One region of the Gudongella sp. DL1XJH-153 genome, then DNA from elsewhere that is predicted to be linked to it. Evidence: riboswitches for the same ligand, from Rfam matches in the RefSeq annotation. Region 1 holds a riboswitch; each other region holds the start of a gene.
The links. A riboswitch is a leader RNA that binds a small molecule or an ion and turns the genes downstream of it on or off. The one in region 1 is predicted to bind cyclic di-GMP.
Positions count from the first base shown of each region.

Region 2: linked by a shared signal. The riboswitch ahead of ACOEN1_RS12225 (DUF5658 family protein) and the one ahead of ACOEN1_RS08210 (DUF7601 domain-containing protein) in region 1 are both predicted to bind cyclic di-GMP.
Region 3: linked by a shared signal. The riboswitch ahead of ACOEN1_RS03300 (copper amine oxidase N-terminal domain-containing protein) and the one ahead of ACOEN1_RS08210 (DUF7601 domain-containing protein) in region 1 are both predicted to bind cyclic di-GMP.
Region 4: linked by a shared signal. The riboswitch ahead of ACOEN1_RS03910 (TasA family protein) and the one ahead of ACOEN1_RS08210 (DUF7601 domain-containing protein) in region 1 are both predicted to bind cyclic di-GMP.

Region 1 covers NZ_JBMEMN010000018.1:21,279-24,436, reverse strand. Annotated here, with positions in the region: gene ACOEN1_RS08215 (5'-nucleotidase C-terminal domain-containing protein) at 1-1,431, opposite strand, end outside; cyclic di-GMP riboswitch class I at 1,579-1,663, shown strand; cyclic di-GMP riboswitch class I at 1,748-1,834, shown strand; gene ACOEN1_RS08210 (DUF7601 domain-containing protein) at 1,998-3,158, shown strand, end outside.
Region 2 covers NZ_JBMEMN010000043.1:6,841-9,998, reverse strand. Annotated here, with positions in the region: gene ACOEN1_RS12230 (transposase) at 264-1,022, shown strand; cyclic di-GMP riboswitch class II at 1,188-1,270, shown strand; gene ACOEN1_RS12225 (DUF5658 family protein) at 1,295-1,606, shown strand; gene ACOEN1_RS12220 (prepilin peptidase) at 1,854-2,618, shown strand; gene pilM (pilus assembly protein PilM) at 2,677-3,158, shown strand, end outside.
Region 3 covers NZ_JBMEMN010000004.1:54,191-57,348, reverse strand. Annotated here, with positions in the region: gene ACOEN1_RS03305 (EamA family transporter) at 103-993, shown strand; gene ACOEN1_RS03300 (copper amine oxidase N-terminal domain-containing protein) at 1,097-1,972, opposite strand; cyclic di-GMP riboswitch class I at 2,070-2,150, opposite strand; gene ACOEN1_RS03295 (aldehyde ferredoxin oxidoreductase family protein) at 2,353-3,158, opposite strand, start outside.
Region 4 covers NZ_JBMEMN010000005.1:63,848-67,005, forward strand. Annotated here, with positions in the region: gene ACOEN1_RS03895 (hypothetical protein) at 1-697, shown strand, start outside; gene ACOEN1_RS03900 (signal peptidase I) at 713-1,243, shown strand; gene ACOEN1_RS03905 (hypothetical protein) at 1,261-1,743, shown strand; cyclic di-GMP riboswitch class I at 1,772-1,850, shown strand; gene ACOEN1_RS03910 (TasA family protein) at 1,882-2,562, shown strand; gene ACOEN1_RS03915 (hypothetical protein) at 2,678-3,158, shown strand, end outside.

The sequences.
Region 1 (3,158 bases):
AGCAAGGATCTCTTTTCCTTCAAACATTGTGTATCCATCTCCACCTGCAGCAAGGAAGTCATTAGTTACCAGCATATAGGTTTCTTCCATTACAACTGGTTCTCCACCAATCATAAGTGAAACTATCCTTGATCCAACCTCTTGGTTAGGATCAAAGGTGTAGCTCATTCCGCTAACATGTGGAAACTGTCCTGCTGTTGCTGGATAGTCCTTCACTCCATGCTCAAGCGCTAACATAAGTTCTTCTCCAGTCACCTCAATATTAGTCAATACATTGGTAAATGGGAATGCTTCCAATACCTCTCCTAGAGTTATTTCTCCAGCATCGATACTTGCTCTGATTCCTCCACCATTTGTAAGTGCAACATCTGCACCGGAAGCAACTATCATAGCATCTGTAATAAGGTTACCAAGGTTAGTTTCACCTGCTCTTACATTATCTCTTACACCATCAAGCTCAACAAGAGTATTTCCAACAACCTCTTGCTGCATTTCTTCAATTGGTGCAGTTGTTTCCGCAATCATTCCAGCTATATACTCATCAGCCACAAGTTCCTTAAGCTCCTCATAAGGATGCTGGGTTGATTCGAATGCTAATTCTCCATCAACCATGGATACCTTAACCACACCAATATGGTTCAAGTAGTTTCCAGCCTGTACAATATATGCACCGTTTCTCTCCTCACCAGTTACATCGTGGCTGTGACCATCAACTATAAGGTCTATTCCCTCAACATTGTCTGCCAGCTTATATGCTGTGTCAACTGAGGATTCGTCGATACCTAGGTGGATAAGTGCAACTATAATATCTACTTCCATTTCTTCAAGAGCTTCAACTGCATCATTTCCTGATTCAATAATGTCTGCAAACTCTATACCCATTGTATTATTTGGATGAGACTTTGTTTTTGTCTCTTCAGTGGCTAAACCGAAAACTCCAACTCTCATACCATTTTCCATCTCATAAACCATGTATGGATCAAAATCTGATGTACCATCTTCTTTTACAACATTTGCTCCAAGAATATCAAAATCTGACATTGCCTTTAACTCAAGCAATCTTTCATAGCCAAAGTTGAAATCATGGTTTCCAGGAACCATTGCATCAAACTCCATGGCATTCATAACGTCAACTACTGCTTCTCCCTCAGTCAGGTTCGCTGGGATTGTTCCGTGGAATGAATCACCTGCATGTAATAATAGAAGATTTGGATCCTCTTCCCTTAGTCCATCCAGGAAAGTCTTCATTTTTGGATACCCTAGAGTTCCATCATAATCATTTTCTTCCAATCTTCCATGAACATCATTGACATGAACAATTGTAAGAGTATCATGCCCAGCTGCAAATGATACTGTAGCTGGCATAATCATAAGCCCAAGAACCAAGACTAATGACATTACCATACCGATGATTCTTTTGTTTCTAAACATTGTCTCTCCTCCTTTAATTTATCTATTTATCAATACGCAATAACTATATACCCCTGATGACAACGTTTTACCACTTTTTTGAATTTATGTTTTAATGCTATTGTGGTTTAGCCATTTAAAATAGTGGTATAAATAGGTTAAGATAGAACATAAAAAAGGCAAACCTGGTGAAAGTCAGGGGCGCAAAGCGGGAAGTCTAAAGCTATTAGGCTATGATAGTTCAGCTGCTATGTGAAAACATGGTAGCTTTTCGTATTTTAATGAGGAAATGTTTGTAAATGTTAGGATGTATTTACCAAATTTATTATAAGCCTCCAGCATACAAAGGCAAACTTGGCGAAAGCCAGGGGCGCAAAGCTCGAAGTCTAAAGCCCGTTCTGGGTATGGCCGTTCAGCTGCTATGTTAATTCATAGCGGCTTTTTATTTGGATAATTATAAGGGGATGAAGCTTATGGATAATAGTTGTTAGACTAATCAGAAGTAGAAATTAAAAGCTGAAAATTGCATGCACAATTACATAGACTCACAAACATAGAGTCTAAAAAAAAGAAAAGGAGTGAGAATGATGATGGGCAAGTATAGGAAACTATTAACCTTCCTTATAGCTTTATCAATGATACTAAGCATGCATGTATCTTTTGCTGTACAAGGCGGAGGAAATCTGGATCTTGAAGACCCTTATGTTGAACTAGCAAAGTTTGAATGGAAAGGGAACTCATGGAAAGCAGAAGGATCTAGCAATGGAATTACAGTAACAGGAAGTGCTATAGAAGTTGAGTTCGAAAGTGATGATTATCCTATTTATGCTGTAGTAATAAAAGGTGGAACAGATAACGATGTAATCTATTTTGATGATGGTGTTTACTCAGGAAGCTTTGACAACAGCGACCTAAGCAATCCTAGTGGAGAACCAGACCTTTCAAATATCACATTCTATACAAAGTATGTAGGAGAAATTGAAATCGAGAAAATCGTCACAGATGAGGATGATGAAGTAATACAAGATGATGACACAAAATTCAAGTTCAAGGTAGAGATGAAGGTTGAAGGTGAGTGGGGGGAAATTGATGACAGCCCCGTTATCCTAACCGGGAATGATTCAGATACTTTAACTGGACTTTCTCTTGGTATGTACAGAGTAACCGAAATTGACATTGATAGTGATTATACTCTTGATACTGACAACGAACTTGAGATTGAGTTAAAGAATAATGGCGATAGCAAATATGTATCATTTACCAATATAATGGACACTCCAGAAGATGGCTCACTTAGAATTATAAAATCAGTAGAAACACCTGGTCAAGCATCTGAAATAATTGACTCTACGGAATTCTCATTTATCGTTGAGATGTATGATGAGGATGCAAAAGAGTGGGTTGAACTAGAAGACAGTCCATTTGCTGTAGCTGGAGGCAGTTCTTTAGATTTGGATCTGCCACTTGGTAAATATAGAATTACTGAAGAATCAGAATTTGGCTATAGGCTAGATAGTGAAAATGAACTGGAAGTAGAACTTACAGAAGAAGAACCTGCAGATTCAGTTTTATTTACTAATGTTAAGATACCGGATGGTATGTTGACAATTATAAAATCAATAGTTACACCTGGTCAAGCATCTGAAATAGTCGACTCTACAGAATTCTCATTTATCGTTGAGATGTATGATGAGGATGCAGAAGAGTGGGTTGAACTAGAAGACAGTCCGTTTGTTGTAGCAGGAGGA
Region 2 (3,158 bases), on a different contig from region 1:
CGTTTTTTTACACGAAGCCCCAGCCCGCTGTCCGTATTGAAAAGGACCAGGGACAAGACAAGGGGACAGGAATACTGTCTCGAAATGAAATGAATATTTAGAAGCTGCAGCCAAGAGAAAATTCTTGGCTGCAGCTTTTTTTTACAAAATACAAGTTTTGAGACTATTATGGACACGTGTGTAGAACTCGTTCTGTTTTGTTTGTCCAATAAATCACATAGTGATATAATGGAATAATATAACAATCAGATGGAGGAGATAATATGGCTAGAAGGCCGCGTAGAAGAAGTGAAAGTGGGCTTTATCATGTTATGTTAAGAGGAATAAATAAACAGATAATTTTTGAATCTGATGATGACAGATTTCAGTTATTATCTACAATGAAGCGCTTTGTAGATACAAATAAGTTTGTTTTATATGGCTACTGTTTGATGGATAATCATGTACATCTTCTTATTCAAGAATTAGAAGATGATATTTCCAATGCAATAAAGAGAATTTGTTCAAGTTATGTATTGTGGTACAACAAGAAGTATGAAAGATGCGGGCATTTGTTCCAAGAGAGATTTAAGAGTCAACCTGTTGAAACAGATAATTATTTTCTGATGATTTTGAGATACATTCATCAAAATCCTATAAAGGCTAGACTTTGTAAGGACCTATTGGAGTATAAATGGACAAGCTATAGAGAATACATACAAAAACCAATAATAGTTGACACAGAATTTTGCTTAAGTTTATTCTCTCCCGACATGGACAGAGCTGTAGACCTGTTTATTGAATATATGACTCAAAACAATGAGGATAGTTTTCCAGCATTTGAAGATAATATTAGCTTAACTGACACTGAAGTATTAATAAAGCTAAATGATATGGGCATTAGGAATATTAGTGAATTGCAGAAGTTAGAGAAAAACAGAAGAAATAGCTTTATAAAGGAATTGAAAATGACAAAAGGTATCAGTATAAGACAAATATCCAGAATAACAGGTATATCCAAAGGCATTGTTGAGAGATCATAACAAGGATCTTTTTCGTTCCCAAGTGAAATTTTTAGTTTAAAAACTATTTTGTGGCATCAAATAATAAGCTAATAATTATAGAATAGGATCAGACCAACACTTAATGATGTTTAACACCTTGAAGGGTTTAAGAGGATATATTTGGTGGTATCTTATATATGACAAATATTTTAAAGAGGATATGAACAACAGTTATAGATGGACGCCTATACTGTTGTGATCCAGTGGCGTAACCGGCTTAAATGGCTGGTTATTTTATTGGAGTGATCTTTATGTCTGATAGTAAAAAACGATTATTGTTTTGGCACTTGGTCGGTATTGGTGTGTTCAATAAGGTGGATTATATACTTACATTGGAGTTCTTGGACAATGGATTTTATGAGGCTAATCCACTAATGGCAACTATGATAGGAACCTATGAATTTCCTATGGTCAAGTTAATATTGGTTCCATTGGTATTATTGGCACTGTGGCAGCATAAGGATAAAATAGGTGATCTGATTACAAAACTGTCTTGGGTTCCATTCCTTGGATATTTCTCTTTAATGGTTTACTATAGATTTTTGATTGTAAGTTATCTGTGATAATGTTAAAGAGTCTTACTTGGTATTCCAAAATTATAATAATAAGGATTGTATACGTTTTCTATCGTAGGCAATCCTTATTTTAATTGATTAAACATATAGTGATTGAGGATAAACAATTATTGACAATTTAGTTGCCAAAACTAATATAAAATTACTAAATAATGTGACAATTCTCTTATTCTAATGTATAATATCACTATGATTGCTTGTATATAAAATTCTTGAGAGATATGTGAGGTCATATATGGTTTTACTGATATTTATATATGGATTATTAATTGGTTCATTTTTAAATGTGCTGATATATAGAATACCAAGGGATGAGAATATTGCTTGGCCTGGATCACACTGCACATCATGTGAGCATGATCTTAAATGGTATGATAATATTCCTTTGTTTTCCTACCTATTTTTAAAAGGAAAATGCCGTTATTGTGGTGAAAAGATCAGTATTCAGTATCCAGTTGTTGAAGCTTCAAATGCAATTATATACGTTCTTTTATTCCTATCTTTCTACTATAATTCAAAACTGGATTTTGTGTTTTTCGCTTTTATTTCATCGATTCTAATTGCAATTGCCTTTATTGATCTTAAGGACCAGATTATACCAGATTCACTGGTTATTACAGTTCTTGTTCTTTCAATTCTCCAGAAGACATTGCTGCATTTTTATGATGGAGTACCATTTCCATTGATGGACAGTCTGTTAGGACTCTTTATTGCAGGAGGAATATTTCTTCTGATTGTCTTCTTCTCAGGAGGAGGAATGGGTGGAGGAGATGTCACACTTATTGCAGCTCTTGGATTTATTCTGGGTGTAAGACTGATATTTCTTAATATCTTCCTTGCATTTATCCTAGGTGCTGTCATATCAATATTTCTACTTGCCACGAAAATTAAGTCCAGAAAGGATCCAATACCCTTTGGTCCATTTATCATTCTTGGGTTTTTCATGGTACTTTTTTTAGGAGAAGAGCTTTTAAGTTGGTATTTCAACATTTTAATCTAGTAAATTATTCCATTTTAGTTTATTATATATTTAAGTGAACATGAGAGGAGAGAAGCTTATGGGTGTCTTTGGCAGCAATAAAATCCTTAGTCTGGACTTTGGTTCTGACAGCATAAAAGGTGTAGAGGGAAAGCATACCAGCAAAGGAATTGTGGTGGATAAGTGCTTCAGTGTGGAGTTGCCAAAAGGGCTCTATGTTGACGGCGAAATTACCGACCTTGATCAGATGACTTATCTTTTACGGAGCGGTTTGTCTGAAAACAAGGTTGCGCAGCTCGAAACCCACGGTGTATTCAATGCATCTTCTGTTGTAATGCGAGAAATCAGTCTTCCCAAGGCAACAAAAGAGGAAATCGAGGCAATTATAAATTACCAGCTCGAGGATTACATACCTATTAATCCTGAAGACTACATTGTAAAATATCTTGAACTTGGAAGTCGTATGGATGAGGGCGTGGAGAAACTGGTTCTTCTTCTTATTGGTATACCAAGAACGACAATCCAGGCTCATTTGACTCTTCTTAGGAATGTTAACCTGAA
Region 3 (3,158 bases), on a different contig from region 1:
TTTAATTAGGATATTAAAGAGAACACAAAAAACACCAGGGACGGTTCTTTTTGTTTGCATACAAAGAGATTCGTCTCTTCTCTTAAAAGGGGTGGATGACAATTGAATCATAAAGAGTTCAGGTACAGCTTGATGGTATTACTAGGTGCAATTTTATGGGGAACAATTGGAACTGCACAGCATTTTGCACCGGAAGGAGCCACACCCATATCAATTGGCGCAGTTAGGCTTGCAATAGGAGGTGGAGCCATTATGCTCTATGCATTCCTCAAAGGCAAGCTCAATGGCAAGGAAATATTGTTTAAAAGGAGTACATACATAGGGGCAGCCAGCATGGCATCCTTCCAACTAACCTTCTTTGCAGCAGTCTTAATGACAGGGGTAGCCATGGGAACTGTCGTGGCAATAGGAAGTGCACCTATTTTCGCAGGTCTGATTTCATTAATCGTAAACAAGGAAAGTCCAGGTATCAAATGGCTTGTTTCAACACTGGTTTCAGTATTGGGGTGCATTTTGCTTGTAACAGGCGGAGGAGACCTATCAGTGAATATGAATGGAATACTTATTGCACTTGGAGCGGGAGCCTCATATGCTGTATACACTGCATCAACGAAAAATCTGCTGGATATCTATTCGCCAGAGATGGTTACTGGAGTTGTTTTTACAATGGGTGCAATAATACTATCACCATTTCTTTTGATCTATAGCCTGGATTGGCTTAAAACAGCCCAAGGGCTGGGTGTAGCACTTCACCTTGGATTGGTTACCACAGCATTTGCATATGTATTGTTCTCATATGGATTATCTGGGATCAAACTTCATAAAGCTGTAACATTGACTCTGGCTGAACCTGTAACTGCAGCGATTCTTGGGGTATTTCTACTGAAAGAACAACTGTCAATGATTTCCGGTTTTGGAATGGGTCTGGTATTTGCAGGACTTGTTATACTTTCAATAACAAGGCCAGTTAGAAACAAGGAATCCCTAACTTAAAAGCTTATAAAGGCACTTCAAATCTCATGTAAAAGAGTTGAAGTGCCTTTTTCTAATTGTTTATAAGTTTATCCTGCATGTATGCTCGTTATTAGTAACAGATCTACTCAGCAATCTCCACTGTCTCAGTCTCAGGCTCCCATTCAACATCAAGGCCCATGTTTTCAACAATAAAACGCAATGGAACCACTATTCTGCCTTCCATTACTTCTGCTGGTACATCCAGTTCCACTGCTTCGCCGTCTACAGTTACTGTCATTTCTTCAACATTAAAAACAATCTCTGACTCCAAATAGGCTATGGTAGCAGTCTTGGACTCAACATTCCAGTCAACCTCAGCACCCAATGCGGTAGATATTGATCTTATTGGTACCAGGACTCTTCCTTCCTTGAGCACAGGTGGAACATCGAATTTAAGGTTTTTTCCCGGCATAAGGATATTTTCTGCAGGTAGCATCTTGATGCCTTCAATGCCCTCAAGAGATTCTGCATTCTCCATTAGGATATCCCACTCCTCCTGGGTGTACTTTTCCCTCATGACCTGCTGCATCTCCCTGATTTTCTGCTTCATAAGAGTCTTGTAGCCTTCGAACTCTCCCTTAAGCCCTTCAATCTCGGCTTGAAGTAAAGCCATAGCCTCTGAGTCCTCAGCTTCCTCAGCAGCCTCCAAAAGGGTCTCAAGCTCCTCAATTTCAAGCTCAAGCTCATCCTTCAGGACCTCTAGCTCATCCTTATCTGCCTCAAGCACATCCTTGATGCCCTTCCATTCCTTGTTTTGAATTTTGGATTTGCCTATTCCCTTGCCACGGCCCCTGCTTTCTCCATCTTCGTCGTCCGCTTCTTCCTCTTCCTCTGTTTCAACATCTTCAAACTCTTCCTCGATTTCAATTTCCTCTTCATCAGCCATGGCCACCATCGGCAATGCCATAACCATAGACAATGCAATCAAAAGTGATAAAAAGCTAAACAAACGTTTCATAAAAATCTCCTTTCTCCTATCTTGTTTCCAATCCAGGCAAATAAAAATGCTCTGGATGGGTTACCATTCAGAGCCATGAAAGTGCATAGCATGTCTTTGTGGCAACCCGGCTACCATAGTTTCCCTTAGGCCCGTGGCTTTGCGTCCCCTGCTTTAGCAGAGTTTGCCTTTTCAATTTGTTGGTGGAATCATTGTATTCTCCAAATATTAGCTGGAATTATGACAACTAATCCATAATTTGATGATACAGTTTAATGCTTTACCTGTCAATGATATTATTTATACCTGAACATAGCTTAACCTGGCAAAAAATAAATGGACGGTCATTTTTCAAGCCAAACTATGGCTTTAATACAAAATAACCGTCCCTTCTTATCTCTTTACTTAAGCTTCAGCCTAACCAATGTCTCATCAGTTGGCTGTCCGGTCTCCTTGTCCCAGCCCATGCTTTCATAGAACTCATCAAGCATGATCTCGGCATCTGCAACCTGGCCCTTGCCTAGGCCGTCAGGTGCGGGTTCCTGGGTAAGTCTAGCTGGAAGCTTCTCATCCTTTCTTCCAAAGCCCTCCCTGGCGTTGAACAATCTTTCAAGGTTAATGACCCTTTCAGCTGCCTCCATCATCTGATCCATTGTTTTGTCATCACCAGTGGCGGCATTGTAAAGTCCAGTCCAGGTGCTTCCCTTCACTGCAAGGGTGATGCTTGCAAACAGGCATACCCCAAGGAGATTGGTCATCATTGAAAGCTCCATAAAGGGCTTGACCCACCACTTGTTCTCATCCTCAAAGGGCGATACCTTCTCATTGATTCCAAGCTCGGGCTCAAGGTATCCAAAGGAGTCTATGACTGAAGCATAGGGTCTAAGGTGGTCGGCACCCCTAGGTGAGATAAGGTGTGAAAGGGATTCTCCCTTGCTGGCCCTTACGCCGCAGGATGCAAGCTCCATACCCTTGACCTGGAAAACATACTTCTCAGCCTCCGGACCGATTTTTCTCGCAGCCCTCAGTGATCCCTCGGCAAGTACATCTCCATAACCTTCCCTGTTTGCGATCATTTCTGTCATCTTGACCATTGCCTCTGCATTTCCAAAGGATAGGTCGATGCCGCCGGTTGTTTCCTTGTCGATGAGCCCCTTTTCAAACCATTCCATGGCAGATGCTATTGTCTGCCCCGTTGATATGGTAT
Region 4 (3,158 bases), on a different contig from region 1:
CGAAGGACCAGACAATTTTATGAGTTACGTTGAGCTGGGAGAATCAGATACTGTTACCTTAAGGAATCTTTTTATTGGTGAGTATAAGATTACACCGCTCGAGTCTATGAATTTCAGATTGGTTAACTCTGAGGAAATAATCAGCCTTACCACCAGCAGTCTCAATGGAGAGGTATCGGTTGAGTATATCCTTGAGAACACTGGATGGTTCTCTGACTCTGATTCTCAAACAATAAATATAATGGAAATTGACAGTGAAGATATTGATTATGGAAAGATGGAGCTTCAGTTCAGTGATGTGGACATACGAAGCGATGAAATATATTTAGATATGAAACCATTAATTGTCCTGGTCGAAGTGCAGGAAACTGAACAACCAGGAGGGGAAACAGTTCCGGCAGAGGCAACTCCGGTTGAAGATGTGGTTTCTGACCCAGTTGAGACTATCACTGAGGATGAAACCACAGAATCGGAGCCTACCCTAGAATCTGAACCTCTTGTAGAACAGGAAGAGGCCAATCAACAAATTGATATGGAGCCAGAGGCTATTATCCCTGATGATCCTTTAGAAGAATCAAAGGATGAAGTCGACACACAACTTCTAGATGAAGGAACTGAAGAACCTGATACACAAGCACAACCAGAAGAAATAACTGAACCTAAAGATTCAGAAGAGTTACCACTGGATTCGGTGTAGAAGGGAGGAATGACCATGACAGAGCTGAAAGAAAATAAATCCTTAAAAATATTATCTAACATACTGTTTGCAATATTCATGCTGGTAATGGCGTTTCTGATATTGATAACAGCACAATCAAGGTTGACGGGGATGGAACCATCATTATTTGGAAATAGATTATATGTTGTTGATAGCGGGAGTATGGAACCTGCATTAAAGGCAAACTCGCTTATTGTGGTAAATGAAAGTACGCCAGACCAGATAGAAATGGGTGATATATTAACCTATTATGGTGCTGAGTCAAGAACAAGAGTGACACATAGAGTCGTGGAAATTGGTCCCAACAACGAGTACTTTATAACACAGGGTGATGCAAATAATACAGAGGATGCAATGCCAGTTGAAAGAGAAAACGTCATAGGAATAGTTGTCATTTCAATACCATATATTGGGTATGCATTTAGGTTTTTAAGCAGTACCCAGGGGATTATATTTATTATATCTGTCGGTATAATAGCTTTGATAACACCGCTTATATTCAAAAGAAAACCAAAAGAGGCTTAAGGAAAGGATGGGTGTATATGAAAAACAGACTAATTATTTTCTCAGCCATACTGTTAATATCAATAATGGTAGTTGGCGGGACATTCGCTTGGTTTACATCCAGCCCAGAGGCTTCCTTAACTAAGGGTGAAATGGGGATAATTAAAGTAGAGGTAATTGAAAATGGTTTAGACAATATCAGTGTCAAGAATATTGGATTAAGTGATTGCTATGTAAGAGTGAGACTAATCCCTAAGTGGAGTAACCAAACTTTATCTGTGTCAAACGTAGATATTGATATAAATGGTTCTTATTGGATAGAGAAGGATGGATACTGTTACTATAAAGGGTCATTGGGAGTAAGTGAGATGACTACTGATCTAATCGAAAGTATTGTTGTTGGTGAATTAACACCTGAATATGAAGGCGCAATCTTGACACTTAAAGTTGTTGCAGAAGGAGTCCAAACTACGAACGAGGCCTGGAAAGAAGTATGGAGCATTGATAGCCTACCTTTTTAACCCAGACTGAAATAGGATTCCGTTAATATATAACGTTTAGCAAACTCAGCGAAAGTTGAGGACGCAAAGCTAAAGGGCCTCTATGTCATGGCAGCCTGGCTGCGGCAACCATAATTTAATTAAAAGGAGGAGAGAAAAGTGAAAAGACGTAATGTGGTTTTTATAACCAGTATGTTGTTGGTGGTATTACTTATTGCAGGTGGAACATTTGCTTGGTTCACTGATAACACACCACTAAAAATCAACAAATTCAAAGCTGGAACACTGGACATTGTATTAATAGACAGATTCTGTCCAGATATGGCACAAAATGTTAACCCAGGTGACTGCTACTTCAAGGAAGTGTATGTAAAGAATTTAGGAACTAAAAGAGCGGTAGTTAGAATCAAGAAGGACATGGCATTTGAAGGTGGATTAAGTCTTGCTCCCGTAATGTCTTCAATTGGTTCTGACTGGTTCGAGAAAAATGGATACTTTGTTTACAAAAAAGTGTTGAATCCTGGTCAAAGTACTACCGGTTTGTTTGCATGGAATAAGATTTGTTTCAGTGGACCATTAATGGACAACACTTACCAAGGAAAGGGATTTGACATCAAGGTAATGGCAGAAGGTATTCAAGCATCCAATCATGCACCATGGCTAAATGGTTGGGGAGTTAAAGTATATTATCCTATCGTAAGATCAGATGAAGTAGCAGAAGGTCTAGTTTCAGAAGCTACAGAAGCTGAAATGGCAGCTATATTGGAAACTGAAGCAGCTCCAATAGGTGAAGATAGTGCTGTAGAAATAGCCGATGTAATTGAAGAAGTAGTAAGATAAGTCACATGCATACTAAGTTGTAGGAATCGAAATATCAAAGCAATACTTGCATAAAGGCGGTCCAACCGCCTTTATGCAAGTAAAAGAGTTACACTAAGCAGAGGGAGGGGTCTAAATGAAAAGGTTTCTATCAAAATCCATGATGTTTCTGGGTGTATTCGCATTGATAATGGGAGCCATGACAACATTTGGAATAAACCCCTCCTATGCAGAGAACCTCAAGATAATAGGCAACAATATTGGTCTAGAAGTGGATCCAAGTGGTACGAGCCTATTCAATCTAACAAATATGAATCCAGGTGATACAAACGAAGCCAAGATAGATATATATAACTCTTTGGAGTACAGGTTTCAGCTGTTTATGAGAACAGAGAGGGTAAGTAAAGCACCATCTCAAGGTGAAGCAGACCTCTTCAAGCAAATGGTTTTAACAATACAGTATGACGGTGATGAAATATATAATGGATCAATGGCAGATTTTGCACAATCGAATATTAGTCTCGGTTTCTTGTATCCAGGTGACGACAAGGAGTTAAAGGCAACTGTTTACCTACCAGGAGCTGAAACAGGAAACGAGTTCCAGGGTAAATCTGTAG